3 regions of the Protofrankia symbiont of Coriaria myrtifolia genome follow, and region 3 is predicted to be linked to each of the others. Evidence: predicted binding sites of a transcription regulator. Region 3 holds the regulator's gene; each other region holds the start of a gene.
The links. Region 3 encodes LexA, which represses DNA repair genes until DNA is damaged. Its sites were predicted from a motif close to CGAACNNNNGTTCG; they were not measured.

Region 1 (3,265 bases), on a different contig from region 3:
TTCCGCGCGACCTGCCGGCGACCTCTGCCGCGCCGTCGCCGGTGATGTGCACACCGAGCAGCGCCGCCGAGCGGACCAGCACATCGATCAGCTCGTTGGTGTCGTAGAAGTCCATGTGGGCGGTGAAACCGAACCGGTCGCGCAGCGGCCCGGTGAGCAGACCGGAGCGGGTGGTCGCGCCGACGAGGGTGAACGGGGCGATCTCCAGCGGGATCGCGGTGGCGCCGGGGCCCTTGCCCAGCACGACGTCGACCCGGAAGTCCTCCATCGCGGCGTAGAGCAGCTCCTCGGCCGGGCGCGCGATGCGGTGGATCTCGTCGAGGAAGAGCACCTCGCCCGGGGCCAGCGCGGTGAGGATCGCCACGAGGTCCCCCGCCCGTTCGACCGCCGGCCCGCTGGTCATCCGCAGCGGGACCGCCATCTCCCGAGCAATGATCATGGCCAGGCTGGTCTTGCCGAGCCCCGGCGGCCCGGACAGCAGGACGTGGTCGGGCGGACGCGCCCGGGCCCGCGCCCCCTCAAGCATGATCATAAGCTGTTCGCGGACCTTCTGCTGGCCGATGAACTCCGCCAGCGTCCCCGGCCGCAGGCCCGCCTCAAAGGCACGCTCCTGCGGTTCGGCCACCGGCGAGACCAGACCCTCGACGTCCATCCAGCCGCCCTTACCGAGGCCGCAGGGCGGCCAGCGCCCGACGCAGCAGCACGCCTACGGGATCCGGTGTCTCGGCACGGCCGCTGCCCGCCCGGCCGGTGCCGGTGGCGGTGGCCCGTGGGTCACCGGGGCCGGCACGGCCCGCGCGGCTGCCCGGCCCGGCATTGCCGTGGCCGTTGCCGGCCGGGACCGCGGCCAGGGCATCCGCCCCGGTGATGGCCAGGGAATCGGCCAGCGCGGCGGCCAGCGCGTCGTCGGCCTCCCGCGCGGTGTAGCCGAGCCCGAGCAGCGCGAGGCGGACCTGCTCGCCGGCGGTGACACCCGTGCCCGCGGCCGGCGCGGCACCGTCACCGCCGGCCCCGCCCACACCCACACCGTCATCCCCCGCGGCCGGCGCCGGTACGGGCGGGCCGAGCCTGTCCCTGAGGTCGAGGACGATGCGCTGCGCGCCCTTGCGGCCGATGCCGGGCACCTTCGTCAGAGCCGCAAGATCCTCCGCCGCGACCGCGCGGCGCACGCTGTCCGGACTGTGGACACCGAGCACGGCCTGGGCGAGCCGGGGGCCGACCCCGGAGGCGCTCTGCAGGGTTTCGAAGACGTCGCGCTCGTCGGCGTCGGCGAAACCGTAGAGAGTCAGCTCGGTCTCCCGGACGACCAGCGTGGTGACCAGCCGTGCCTGCTGCCCGACCCGCAGCCCGGCCAGGGTCGCGGGGGCGCACTGGACGAGCAGCCCGACCCCGCCCACCTCGACGACGGCGGCATCGGGCGACAGGGCGGCAACCGTCCCGGCCACGGACGCGATCACCTGAGGCTCCTGCCGGCGGCCGCGGCAGCCTGCCTGGCCGCCCGCATCCGGGCGAGCGCCGGCCCCCGCGACAGGTGGCACAGCGCAAGGGCCAGGGCGTCGGCGGCATCGGCCGGACGTGGCGGGTCGGACAGCCCCAGCAGACGGCTGACCATGAAGGTGACCTGGGTCTTGTCCGCCCGGCCGCTTCCGCTGACCGAGGCCTTCACCTCACTGGGGGTGTACAGCGCGACCGGCAGGCCACGGCGGGCCGCGCTGACGATCGCCACCGCCCCGGCCTGCGCGGTACCCATGACCGTCCGGACGTTGGCCTGGCTGAACACCCGCTCGACCGCGACCGCGTCGGGGTGGTGACGGTCCAGCCACTCACCGACGCCGCGTTCGAGCGCCCACAGCCGGGCGGCGACGTCATCGGCGGCGGGCGTACGCAGCACGCCGACCTCGACCAGCGACGTCTGCTGACCCGGCCCGCCGTCGACAACCCCGAGACCGCAGCGGGTAAGCCCCGGATCGACCCCCAGCACTAGCACCGGCACCCTCCACGACCAGCTAGCTCGTCGACTGTCGTCCCGACCGTCCGCCGGGCATCGCAACCGCCGGATTACCCGGGACCGCCGGCCACCGGCGGTTCGCCACGATTGTGGCACGTCTGAACGCCTGTTCGAGTGCAGCGACACGCCTACCCGGGCGCCGGCCCGGCAAACATCGCCTGCCGGCCGGGCAGCAGCCCGGCAACCATCCCTGCCGGTCGGGCAGCAGCCCGGCAGGCACCTACCGCCGGCGGCCAGCGTCAACTGGCTGTCCGCAACGCCACCCGCGGCCGTCGGCCGGGCACAGATCAGCATATGGTGAGATGACCGGCAATGCCCCGCGAAGATCGTCAGTGCCCCGCCGGGCAAGCGGGAGATGCCACCGAAAAGCACCGGAAATGCGGGAAATGAGGTCCACAATGGGCTCCGATGCCGCCGCCGGTACCGAGCCGACCGGGCCGACCGGGCTGACCGCCGGGCCGGCGGCCGAACACGGCGACGGACAGGTGCCGCGTGCGCGCCGGTCGGACCAGACGCGCCACGTCCGCCTCGATGCCGGTGACGTGGAGCTGTCCGGGCTGCTGGCCGAGCCCGACGGCCCGCCGCGGGCCGTCATCGTCGGCCTGCCCGGTGGGGGCTGCGCGCGTCCTACTTCCACGGCCGGGCGCATCCGGACCTGTCCCTGCTGACCCTCGGCACGGCCCTCGGGTTCAGCGTGCTGGCGCTGGACCGGCCCGGCTACGGCGCGTCGGCGGGGCTGAAGGCCACCCATCAGACGCTGGCCGCGCAGACCGCCGCCACCTGGCGGGCGCTGGAGACGTTCACGGCATCCCACGCCGTGGGGGCGGGCCTGTTCCTGATCGGCCACTCGTTCGGCACGATGCTGTCGGTGTCGCTCGCCGCGGACGAACGCGGCGAGCGCCTGCTCGGTCTCGACGTCTCCGGGGTGGGAGCCCGGTACCGTGACGGTCTGTGGCCGCCACGGCTCCCCGCTGACAGCAGCGTCGCCGAGATCCACCGGGAGCACGCCCTCGCGGCCCGCAAGCTGTTCTGGGGGCCGGAGTCCCTGTACCCGCCCGGCACGTTCGTCCTGGGGACGGTACCGACAGCCGGCGTGCCGGCCGGCGAGGCATCCGATGCCGCGAAGTGGCCGCAGAAGCTGCCCCTGCTGGGTCCGCGGGTGCGGGTGCCGGTCCGTTGGACGCTTGCCGACCACGAGTCCTGGTGGCACCTTGACGAGGCGACGGAGACCGAACTGCGGGCCGCTTTCAGCGCCGC
Region 2 (3,265 bases), on a different contig from region 3:
CGCTGCGAGCCCGCCGCTGTCTCGTCCCGATCACGGGTTACTACGAGTGGCAGCGGACCGAAGGGGCCCGGCGCGCGCAGCCGTACCTGGTACGCCCGGTCGACAACGAACCTGCCGCGCTCGCGGGGCTGTACGAGCTGTGGCGCCCGCCCACGGGCGGTACGCTCGCGACCTTCACCATCATCACCACTACGGCGCCGGCCGGTCTGGAGTCCCTGCATCCGCGGTCGCCGGTCGTCCTTCCCCCGGTGGCCTGGTCGCACTGGCTTGATCCTGTCCTGGCCGATCCTGCGGTGCTGACCAGCATGCTCGGGCCCACGCCAGCCGGAGTGCTGCGTGCCTACCCGGTCGACACCCAGGTCGGCAACGTGCGTAACAACGGTCCGCATCTGCTGGAGCCGGTCACCCTGGCCGACGACGTGGACGGAGCGGACTCGCGGGCCGTCCACTCCGGTGCGGTCCCGATCGACCATGATTGACTTCCGTCCGCGGGCCACCCGCCGGATGACGCGCTCTAGGCGCGTCCGTGAGAGCGTCCTGAAGCTGCCGAAGAGGCTCCTCACGCGGCCCACCGCCAGGATGCGCTGATCCGCGGGCCGCAGGAAGCGACTTTCGGGACCGCATGCTCCCAGTCGGCCTGGCAGCGGCCACCCATCACCAGAAGATCTCCGGACGCAGGGAGCAGCGTCCGACCGGCACCGCCACCGCGCGGACGGAGCCGGAAGGGACGCCGCGCCCCCAGCGTCACGATCGCGATCAGGGTGTTACCGAGCCTGCGCAGTTCACGGTCGCGGTGAAACGCGACGCTGTCGTCACCGTCGCGGTAGAAGTTGAGCCCGACCGAGCCGAACGGCACCTGATAATGCGCGCACAAAGAGCTACATATCGTGGCCAGGATGGGGTGGGGGAGAGGCTCGGTCGCCTTGTACCACCGTGACAGTCGTGGATCGTCCACCATGCGCTCGTACATCCACCGTCGACCCTGCCGCCAGGGGACCTCGCTGGCGAGGGTCCCGCAAAGGTCGTCAGCGCCGCGCAGCCACCCCGGCGCCACGTCGACCCATGGCGTCCCGTCGAGGCGGATGCGGCTGAACGTGGGGTTGATGGAGACCGCGGGGTCGCCGCTGGTCAACAGGCTGCACTGGAGGGGCATAGAGACACAATACCCGAACATACGTTCGATATCGAGCGTGTCGAGCAGGCCAGCCGTCGTGCGCCGCGCTCTGGTTGCCGAGCGTCTGGCAACGCGGATGACCGGAGCGGCCCCGTGGTGCCCGATGCTCGGCGGGGCCGCTCCCGGGGTGTCAGGCCCGTGACTCCCGGCGGACCGTGAGAGCGAGCGCGATCTGGCCGATGCCATGCACGATCAGCTCGATCCCGAATAGCACCGCCAGGATGAAGACGGTAGCCGCTGGCCACACCAGGGCGAGAATGCCGATGCCCATCGCCAGGAGGCCGATGAACACGCCCCACCCCCATGAGCGTCCGTGCCCGCGCGCGTAGCCGGCCATGGCGATACGCGCGACGCCAGCCACCAGCAGACAGATTCCGACGATGAGGGCCACCGTCCACAAGGTGACACCCGGCCAGGCGAGCACGACGATCCCGCCGATCACGAGCAGGACGCCGAAGAAGCTGGCAGTCTCCTCGCCCGCACGGGCTGTCGCGACCATATCCATGATCCCGGACAGCACCAGCCCAATGCCGATCAGGATCGCCAGTGTGCGCGTGGCGGCGAAGGGGTGGGCGACCAGGAGCACGCCGAGAACCGTCACCGCGATCCCCAGGAAGAGTCCTGCCATCCAGACCGCGCTCGAAGCTCCGCCATGGTGGCGGTGCGTCTCTGCCGTCGTCATCATGATCGTCATCTCCGGGACCGCTCGTACCTTCCGCCCTGGACAAGGGGTTCCCCGCCCTGGACAAGGGGGTTCCCCGCGTCGAGTGCTGCCAGTCCTCGATACCGGCCCTGGCCGGCCCCGCTCCTTACCGCTACGCTCCTTCTCCGATACTCAGCGGCGTCCCGGCCGTTCGTGTCGCGCCCGTCCGTCGCCCGGCGGCCCGGTGACGGGCAGCTCCGGCTGGGTGCACCGGATGTACCGGGATGCCCTGGCCGGAGCGGTGCCGCCGGCCCGTCGGCGGCACCGCGCGGTCCTGCGATTCTGGATCGAGGCAGTTCTTGACCACCACGCGGCCACCGGTCATTGGCCCTGCGCAGTTCTGATCAGGACGCCCTGATGGCCGAGATGTCAACGTCGATCTTGACTTTGTCGCCGATGAGGACACCCCCCGCCTCCAGCGGCGCGTTCCAGGTGAGGCCGAAGTCCTTCCGGCTGAGGGAGGACGTGGCGGCGAACCCCACCCGGCTGTTGCCGAACGAGTCCACCGCGCTGCCCTGGAACTCGACCGCCACCTCGACCACATGCGTGGTGCCGTGAATGGTCAGGTCGCCGGTGACCACATAGCTGTCCGGATCGTCCCCTGGTTTGATGCCAGTGCCGGTGAAGGTGATCGTCGGATGCGTGTCAGCGTCGAGAAAATCGGGGGAGCGCAGGTGGGTGTCGCGGTCGGAGTTCCCGGTGTCGATGCTGTCGGTGTTGATGCTGATCGTGGCATGCGAGGCCGTGGGCCTGAAGCCGTCGAGGTGCAGGGTGCCCTCGAAGGACCTGAAGCTGCCCCGGACGGTCGCCACCATCGCGTGTCGGACGGCGAAACCGAACCGACTGTGAGCGGGGTCGATCGTCCAGGTGCCGGTGAGGTTCTCGATGGCGGTGCCCGGTACGGTCATAATGATCTCCTCTTCAGGCCTTCTCCTACGAGTCGTGTTCCCACGAGCGGGTTCTTCCCAGGACTTCGCAGACTCTGCTCGCATGATCATTTTCACGCGGGCCCGAAGTCGGTTGCGCGGGCAACAATCTACTCCCTGGAGGCGCTGGCCGTCGATCGCTTCGCTCCCGGCCCGGAGCCATGGCTGCTGTCGGTGCGGTCGTCTCCCACCGCGCCGTCCGATGTGTCGGTCCGGGAGATGGCGGTCGATCCGCGCAGTTCGGCCTCCCGGAGGAACAGGCTGATCACGAAGGCGGCGATCCCGATCGGAACGGCCACCAGAAAGACCCGGCCGAGTGAGTCGGCATAGGCGGTTCGTACCGCTTCACGTATCGGCGCGGCCAGCCCTGCGACATCGTGCGGAGTTGAGACAAAACGGTTGGCTGCGGCGTTTCCGGGCTGCGCGCCGGGTATTCGCAGGGCGATGTTCGTGGCCAGTTGA
Region 3 (3,265 bases):
GACCCGTCGTCGAACGCGGCACACAGGGCCGGGACGAGGTTCAACTCGATCGCGGTCACACATGTCTCCAGACGACGGGTGTCTCCAGACGACGGGAAGAACGGGCCACGGATCCGCCGCACGTTCAGGCCGGGTTGACCATGCCCGCCACCTGCTCGACGTCGGGACGGTCCAGCCAAATTATGCGAGGATCGCGCCGAAACCACGACCTTTGTCTACGTGCCAGTCGGCGCGTCGCGGCAATTGTCGCGAGCCGGGCCGACTCGGCCGAATCGAGCGCGCCGTCGAGCCAGGCGAGAACCTGGGCGTAGCCCAGCGCCCGGGAGGCGGTGGGGCCGTCCCGCAGGCCCATGCTGACGAGGGCGTGGACCTCCTCGATCATGCCGGCGGCCCACATGCCGGCCACCCGGTCGGCGATCCTCGCGTCGAGTTGAGGATGGTCGATGCCGATCTGGACCACGTCGTAGACCGAGCGGTGTTCCGGCAGGGAGGCGGTGAAGCTGCCGGTGAGCTCCACCACCTCCAGCGCGCGCACGATACGGCGGCCGTTGCCGGGCAGGATGGCCGCCGCTGCCGCTGGTGCCCGCGCGGCGAGATCGGCGTGCAGCGCGGCCGGGCCCCGCTCGGACAGCTCCCGCTCCAGCCGCCCCCGCACGGCCGGGTCGGTGCCGGGGAAGGCGAGGTCGTCGAGGACGGCCCGGACGTAGAGTCCGGAGCCGCCCACGAGCACCGGCGTGCGGCCGGCGGCCAGCAGACCGTCGACGACCTGTCGGGCCAGCGCCTGGTAGGACGCCACGTCGGCGGCGCGGGTGACGTCCCAGACATCGAGCAGGTGGTGGGGGACACCGCCGCGTTCCGCCGGCGGCACCTTGGCGGTACCGATGTTCATCCCGCGGTAGAGCTGCATGGAGTCGGCGTTGACGATCTCACCGTTCAGCTCGGTGGCCAGCGCGATCGCCAGGTCGCTCTTGCCGGCCGCCGTCGGCCCCACGACAGCCACGACCCGACCGGTGCGGTGCCGGTCGACACCTGTGCCCATGCTCCCTCCCGGGAGGATCAGACCCGGCGAAGGACCGCGACGATCCGGCCGAGGATCGTCGCGCTGTCACCCGGAATGTCAGCATAGGCCGGATTCTGCGGCTCGAGCCAGACGTGGCCGTCACGACGGCGCAGTGTCTTGACCGTCGCCTCGCCGTCGATCATCGCGGCGACGATCTCGCCGTTGTCCGCGACCGGCTGTTGGCGGACGACCACCCAGTCGCCGTCACAGATCGCGGCGTTGACCATGGAGTCCCCGACGACCCGCAGGGTGAACAAGGTGCCCTCGCCCACGATCTCGCGGGGGAGCGGGAAGACCTCCTCGACCGCCTGCTCGGCGAGGATCGGCCCACCCGCGGCGATACGGCCGAGGACCGGCACGTAGGCCGCCTGTGCGGGGCCGTCCGTCGACGAACCCGCCGTGAGTGTACCGACGCCGGGGGCCTGGCGTGCCACGGGGCGTACCGGTGCCTGTGCGGAGAGGACCTCCATGGCCCGGGGGCGGTGCGGGTCACGGCGCAGGAAGCCCTTCTCCTCCAGCGTCTTCAGCTGGTGCGCGACGCTGGACGTGCTCGTGAGCCCCACCGCATCGCCGATTTCCCGCACGCTCGGCGGGTAGCCTCGGCGCTCGACAGCGTCGCGGATCACCTCAAGCACCTTGCGTTGGCGGGGGGTCAGTCCCGCGGCGTCCGCCGGCCCGTCCGGCAGGTCGCGCACGGAGCCGCGGGGGGGCCGGCCACGGCGGGTGCGGTTGTCGTCGGTGGTCATCCCTGCCGTACTCCTTCGTTGTCGGTCATGGCAGACTTGCGCTCCCGGCATATCCGACGTTTTGCCGTGAACCGGAGCTGCGGCCACGACCTGGATCTGACCTGGATCTGACCTGAATCTGATCGCTACGACCGTAACCGTCGCGGCCGGATATCTCAAACGTCTGTTCGAGCGTGTCACGACGATTCCGTCGGGGCCGTGCGATACAAACTCGACCAGACGTTCGATCGAACGGATGTTCTTTGATCATGTTGTTGGAAGTGGTACGTGCTGGTGGAAGTTGGGGAGGTGGACGATGCGGGCGTCGGCTGAGCCTCCGTTGCGGCTGACCGGGCGGGGCCGGGTTGTCCTGATTGTCCTGGTTATGCTGGTGTCCTGCCTGGTGCTGTCCGTGGCCCGGGTGACGTCGTCGGCCGCGCCGACCGGGGACGACCGGCCGGCGCGCGTCCACGTGGTCCGGTCCGGGGAGACGCTGTGGGGCATCGCCCGCGGGCTGGCTCCCGACGGTGACACCCGGGTGGCCGTGGCCCGTCTGGCCGGCCTCAATCGGCTGGAGACGACCGATCTCGTCCCCGGCCAGACGCTCCGCCTGCCGTGACAGGTCGGTCATGACGGGCCTGTCGTGACGGGTTCGCTGTGACGGGTTCGCTGTGACGGGTTCGCTGTGACGGATTTGTCAGGAGACTCCACACACTGGCCAGCTTGCCAGGTCGTAGTGTCCGGTCCTAGTGTTGACCACAACATCTTGTAGTTGCATGGCTGTGAGTCGACAAGATCTTGGGGGTTGTGCGTGCGGTGTCCGTTCTGTCGACACCCCGACAGCAAGGTCGTCGACAGTCGGGAGGCTGAGGAGGGTGCCGCGATCCGTCGCCGCCGGTCGTGCCCGTCCTGCGGCCGTCGTTTCACGACGATCGAAGAGGCGTCACTGCGGGTCATCAAGCGCAGCGGTGTCACCGAGCCGTTCAGTCGCGGGAAGGTGATCGCCGGCGTGCGGCGGGCATGCCAGGGGCGACCGGTCCAGGCGGACGCGCTGGCCCGGCTCGCCCAGCTGGTCGAGGACACGTTGCGTGCCTCGGGGGCTGCCGAGGTCGCCTCGGACGAGATCGGCCGAACGATCCTCGGGCCGCTGCGGGAGCTCGACGAGGTCGCCTACCTGCGGTTCGCCTCGGTGTACCTGTCCTTCGAGTCGCTGGAGGACTTCGAGACGGCGATCGCCGATCTGCGCGGGCGGGCCGACCGGTCGCCGTCGTAGCCACGCACCCCGACACGACAGACAGCTGGTGAGAAACACCATCCGACCGACGCCAGACGAGGAGCGCCATGACCGACAACCGTGGCACGAAAGCGAGCAAGGCCGCCACCAGAACCGGCACCAAGGCCGCCCCCAGGGCCACCGGTCTGCAGGTGCGACGCGTCAACACCTCGCCGGGCGTCCATCCCTATGACGAGGTCACCTGGG

Region 1: ruvC (crossover junction endodeoxyribonuclease RuvC) is a predicted target of LexA. The motif match lies at 2,108-2,121, and genes of this name have one in related genera.
Region 2: CM1CMNOD_RS07275 (alpha-ketoglutarate-dependent dioxygenase AlkB) is a predicted target of LexA. The motif match lies at 1,168-1,181, and genes of this name have one in related genera.

Annotation. Positions count from the first base shown of each region.
Region 1 covers NZ_CAAAFS010000206.1:23,796-27,060, forward strand. Annotated here, with positions in the region: gene ruvB (Holliday junction branch migration DNA helicase RuvB) at 1-652, opposite strand, end outside; gene ruvA (Holliday junction branch migration protein RuvA) at 663-1,457, opposite strand; gene ruvC (crossover junction endodeoxyribonuclease RuvC) at 1,454-1,987, opposite strand; gene CM1CMNOD_RS22445 (hypothetical protein) at 2,407-2,676, shown strand; gene CM1CMNOD_RS11625 (alpha/beta hydrolase) at 2,703-3,265, shown strand, end outside.
Region 2 covers NZ_CAAAFS010000131.1:2,725-5,989, forward strand. Annotated here, with positions in the region: gene CM1CMNOD_RS07270 (SOS response-associated peptidase) at 1-479, shown strand, start outside; gene CM1CMNOD_RS07275 (alpha-ketoglutarate-dependent dioxygenase AlkB) at 560-1,153, opposite strand; gene CM1CMNOD_RS07280 (HdeD family acid-resistance protein) at 1,305-1,802, opposite strand; gene CM1CMNOD_RS07285 (YceI family protein) at 2,222-2,785, opposite strand; partial or broken gene CM1CMNOD_RS07290 (MFS transporter) at 2,914-3,265, opposite strand, start outside.
Region 3 covers NZ_CAAAFS010000297.1:21,068-24,332, reverse strand. Annotated here, with positions in the region: gene CM1CMNOD_RS16715 (EAL domain-containing protein) at 1-59, opposite strand, end outside; gene miaA (tRNA (adenosine(37)-N6)-dimethylallyltransferase MiaA) at 125-1,039, opposite strand; gene lexA (transcriptional repressor LexA) at 1,057-1,806, opposite strand; gene CM1CMNOD_RS16700 (LysM peptidoglycan-binding domain-containing protein) at 2,102-2,404, shown strand; gene nrdR (transcriptional regulator NrdR) at 2,597-3,058, shown strand; gene CM1CMNOD_RS16690 (vitamin B12-dependent ribonucleotide reductase) at 3,127-3,265, shown strand, end outside.